DNA from 2 places in the Kocuria sp. GQ42 genome. Region 1 is predicted to be linked to the other one. Evidence: riboswitches for the same ligand, from Rfam matches in the RefSeq annotation. Region 1 holds a riboswitch; the other holds the start of a gene.

Region 1 (2,192 bases):
GTGGGCCGGATCGCCCCGGAGAAGCAGGTCGAGGACCTCTCCGCGGTCGCGGACCTGCCCGGCACCCGTCTGGTGGTGGTGGGCTCGGGCCCGGAGGAGGACGCCCTGCGCCGCCGGCTCCCGCAGGCCCACTTCACCGGGCGCCGCAGCGGTGCCGACCTGGCGCGCATCATGGCGTCCTTCGACGTGTTCGTCCACCCCGGCGAGTTCGAGACGTTCTGCCAGACGATCCAGGAGGCCATGGCCTCGGGGGTGCCGGTCGTCGCGACCGGCCGGGGCGGTCCCCTCGACCTCGTGGACCGCTCCCGCACCGGCTGGCTCTATCCCCCGGGCGACCTCGGGGCGCTGCGCGGGCACGTGGCTGACCTCCTGGGCGACGAGGCGAAGCGGGCCGCGTTCGGCGTCGCGGCGCACGCGGCGGTCCAGGGCCGGACGTGGGACGTGCTGGTCGGGCAGCTGCTCGAGCACTACGAGCGCGCCGTGGCGCTCTCGGCGCAGGGGCAGGGGCAGGGGCGTAGCCGCCGGCACCGCCGGGCCGTCTGAGGGCTACCGGCGGGCGGGGGACGCGTCCAGCACGGGCGCCCCGGTGCCGGCGTACCGCCCCGGCTCCGCGGTCAGCACGGTCAGCCCGTGCACCAGGGCCGTGGCCGCGGTGAGCCCGGCGAGCGGGTCGGCCGCCGCCGTCGCTACCAGTGCTCCCCACGCCCGGGCCACGGCGGCGTCCGCGGGGAGCACCCGGCCCGGGAAGCGCAGCTCGAGCTGCTCCGCCCACAGCGTCTCGTCGGGCCGCTCGGCGAGCAGCTCCCCGAGCACCGTGGCGGGCAGGAACAGCCGCCGGTGTCCGTGCCGGCGCAGGACCTCGGCCAGCTCGGGGCAGCGCTCCGGGGTGCGCACCCCCAGCAGCACGGAACGGTCCAGGAGGAGGTCCACGGCGGCGGGCCTCAGGCCGCGGCGGCGAGCTCCCCGCGGGCCGGAGCCAGCAGGAAGTCCACGAACTCGGTGCGGACCTGCACCACGCGGGCGTAGTCCTCGACGCTCATGGCGGAGACGCTGATCGCGGGGACGCTCGGCGCGGGATCGCGGCGTGTCCCGTCCCCGGTGGCCGGGACGGCGTGGGAGGGCTGGGAGAACGCGCCCGTGCGGGCGGCGGAGTGGCGGGGGTCGGACATGACCGGGATCCTTCGTGCGCTCTTGCTCGCACCGGGTACCGCTGCTGCGGCGATGCGAGCCGCTTCGTCATCCGAACCACCCGTGAACATGGGGTTGGTGCCCGGTCAAGTCGGAGCTTGCCGACCGGGTCTCTTGAAGCTCCCTCCATTGAACCACATCGGCCGAACCGTGTCCGCGGGCGGCACCCCGGCCGGATCCGGTGCCCCCCTCCTGTGCACAGGCCTTCCCCGGGGTGTCACCGCTCGGACATCTCGACGACACATCGTTGCGCTGGAATGGGTCCCGTAGGACCGGGGACGGCGCAGGCGACGACCCCGCGCATTACGTTTCAGTGACACAACTCACGACTCGCTTGTCGAGGTGTCGGTGCCGCGGGGTAGCCTGAACCTGCTTCTCGAGATGCGGCGTCCACGCCCTCGACCGGAGATCGACGATCCCCGGCGGAACCGTGGAGGGGCTCCGACCCGCTGCGCGCCAACCCGATGTTCCCGGGTGGATCGGATGACGAAGCGGCGGGCAACGCCATCGGATGCCTGCAAGAACGTCAGGAGAAAACATGACCATGTCCGAAGAAAGAACAGCCATCACCACCGACCAGCGCGAGGAGTGGATCGACGTGACCGTCACCGCCCTCCCCGATCTGCACCTCGTCCGTCTCACTTCGACCGACGGGGACGTGCAGGAGTACCTGAGCCCCGAGGCCGACGACCTGGCCGCCGCGGCGGAGCACACGGAGGGTACGGCGCAATGGTGCGCCAAGTACCGCCAGCTCCTCGTTCCCGGAGCCCTCGCGGCGACCGGACGGCACCCGTTCTTCAAGCTCCACCCCTCGTCCCTCCCGCTGTCGGCATAGCCGGCGGACAGGAGCGCACGGAGGCCGCAGCCCGTCGGGCTGCGGCCTCCGTCGTGCGGGAGGACGGTGACGTCCGGAGCGCCGGCGGGACCCGCGGGGTGCTCACTCGAGGCCGTAGTCCCCCGCCGAGCCCCACCCGCCGCCGGCCTCGTCGGCGGAGTCGTCGAAT
Region 2 (2,192 bases), on a different contig from region 1:
CCGCCGCCCGATCACCAGCTTCTCGTAGGCGCCCAGCAGGACGTCCGGGGCCGGCAGCGGGTACTCGTGGCCGGGGCCGGTGCCCTGCTCCTCGGGGGCGAGCAGCCGCCCGCTGGGGTCGACCATGCGGATCTCGCCGCGGGCCGGGAGCATGTACTGCTCCGGCGTGATGCCGAAGCTCTGGGAGGCCCGGAGGATCGGGTCCTCGGGGGTCTCGACGGTCTGGCTCATGGTGTCCCCTCGGTCGGTCCCCGGTGCGGCCGCGGTCCGGGGAGGGCAGGAAGGTGGTGCGGCTCTGTCTCCCCAGTATGGGAACCGGGCATGGTTCGTATCCACAGAGCGGGGAAAATGCAGAAGTCTGAGACAGACAGTGCACCGCACGTGGACGAAATGTTCTAGTGTGGCGTGGAGCACACGCATTCGTCCGACACGTTCCGGGCGCCGCGCCCGACCCGCCCCGAAGGAGCCCGCCGTGCCCTCGACCCCCGTGCCGCTGGACGAGACCGACCGGAAGATCCTCGCGGAGCTGTCCCGGGACGCGAGGCAGTCCGTGACGGCGATCGCCGCGGCCGTGCACGTCTCCCGCGCCCACGCCTACGCCCGGATCAACCGGCTCCGGGACGAGGGGGTGATCCTGCGCTTCAGCACCGTGATCGACCCGGTCCGGGCGGGCCTGCAGGCCTCCGCGTACGTGACGCTCAAGCTCCAGCAGAACACCTGGCGGGAGCTGTGCGCCCAGCTCCAGGCGATCCCCGCCGTGCACCACATCGCCCTGGTGGGCGGGAACTTCGACGTCATGCTCCTCGTGCGGGCCGTGGACACCGTGCACCTGCGGCAGGTGATCTTCGAGCACGTCCAGCAGCTGCCCGGCGTGGTGGACACCCAGACGTTCCTGATCTTCGAGGACATCGACACCCGGGCCTGACGCGAGGGCCCGCGCCGGGCCCGGCGCGCACGGCCGGCGTCACGAACCGTCACGGTCGTCATCTTCCGACGCGGAGGGACACCCACTACCTCTGCGCATAGTGTTGTTCCAGCTTCACGAGACGTGACCGCCAAGCTCCGACTTGGTCACGCACCAACCCCATGCTCATTGGGTGGTTCGGATGAGGAAGCGGCCTGCATCTTCCGCGGCGTGCCCACCGGGCCCGCGCGGATGACCGGTGCGGGTAAGAGCAAGGCACAGGAGCAGCGCCATGTCCATCCCCGTGACCGACCACGACCTCGCGACCCGGCAGATCCACGCCGGCACCCACGACCAGGTCACCCAGCGCACCCTAACGGTGCCGATCTACCAGACCGCGGCCTTCGAGTTCCCGGACTACGAGGCGGCCCGGCAGATGTTCGCCCAGACCCGGGCGGGCTTCACCTACACGCGCACCGGCAACCCCACGGTGGCCGTGCTCGAGCAGCGGATCAGCGACCTCGAGGGCGGCGCGGGCGCCGTGGCGACCGGCTCGGGCCAGTCCGCCGTGGCCGTGGCGCTGCTGGCCCTGCTCGGCCAGGGCGCCGGGAAGCACCTCGTGGCCTCCGAGAAGCTCTACGGGGGCACGGTGGACCTGCTCACCGACTCCTTCGCGGACTACGGCATCGAGGTCTCCTTCGTGGACCCCACCGCCCCGGGGGCGTGGGCCGCGGCCGTGCGCCCCGACACCCGCGCGTTCCTGCTCGAGTCCATCGGCAACCCGCTGGCCACCCTCCCGGACCTGCCCGGGATCGCCGACGTCGCCCGGGCCGCCGGGGTGCCCGTCGTCGTCGACAACACCCTCGCGTCCCCGGCCCTGTACCGGCCGCTGGAGAAGGGCGCGGACATCGTGGTGCACTCGGCCACCAAGTTCCTGGGCGGGCACGGCAACGCGCTCGCCGGGGCGGTCGTGGACGGCGGGACCTTCGACTGGTCCGCGCGGCCGGACAAGTGGCCGCAGTTCACCCAGGCCCGCGCCCGCTGGGGCGGGCTCAGCCTCGTCGACAAGTGCGCCGCCGCCAGCCCCTACCTGCACCTGGTCCGGGCGAAGTACGTGCACGACCTCGGCACCACGCTCTCCCCGTTCAACGCCAGCCAGATCCTGCAGGGCACCGAGACCCTCGACCTGCGCGTGGCCCGCCACACGGCCTCGGCGCTGGCGGTGGCCGAGTTCCTGGCCGGGCACCCCGCCGTCGCCCGGGTCCACCACCCCGGCGTGCCGGGGGAC

What was found. Region 1 has a riboswitch for S-adenosylmethionine ahead of AC6CH6_RS06055 (hypothetical protein). Riboswitches for the same ligand answer to the same signal wherever they lie in the genome.
Region 2: linked by a shared signal. The riboswitch ahead of AC6CH6_RS16425 (O-acetylhomoserine aminocarboxypropyltransferase/cysteine synthase family protein) and the one ahead of AC6CH6_RS06055 (hypothetical protein) in region 1 are both predicted to bind S-adenosylmethionine.

What each region holds. Positions count from the first base shown of each region.
Region 1 covers NZ_JCAXEN010000002.1:119,116-121,307, reverse strand. Annotated here, with positions in the region: gene AC6CH6_RS06065 (glycosyltransferase family 4 protein) at 1-543, shown strand, start outside; gene AC6CH6_RS06060 (PIN domain-containing protein) at 547-930, opposite strand; gene AC6CH6_RS06055 (hypothetical protein) at 942-1,169, opposite strand; SAM riboswitch class IV at 1,183-1,308, opposite strand; gene AC6CH6_RS06050 (hypothetical protein) at 1,727-2,023, shown strand; gene AC6CH6_RS06045 (hypothetical protein) at 2,126-2,192, opposite strand, start outside.
Region 2 covers NZ_JCAXEN010000008.1:219,480-221,671, forward strand. Annotated here, with positions in the region: gene AC6CH6_RS16415 (thiamine pyrophosphate-dependent enzyme) at 1-231, opposite strand, end outside; gene AC6CH6_RS16420 (Lrp/AsnC family transcriptional regulator) at 473-925, shown strand; SAM riboswitch class IV at 1,038-1,159, shown strand; gene AC6CH6_RS16425 (O-acetylhomoserine aminocarboxypropyltransferase/cysteine synthase family protein) at 1,197-2,192, shown strand, end outside.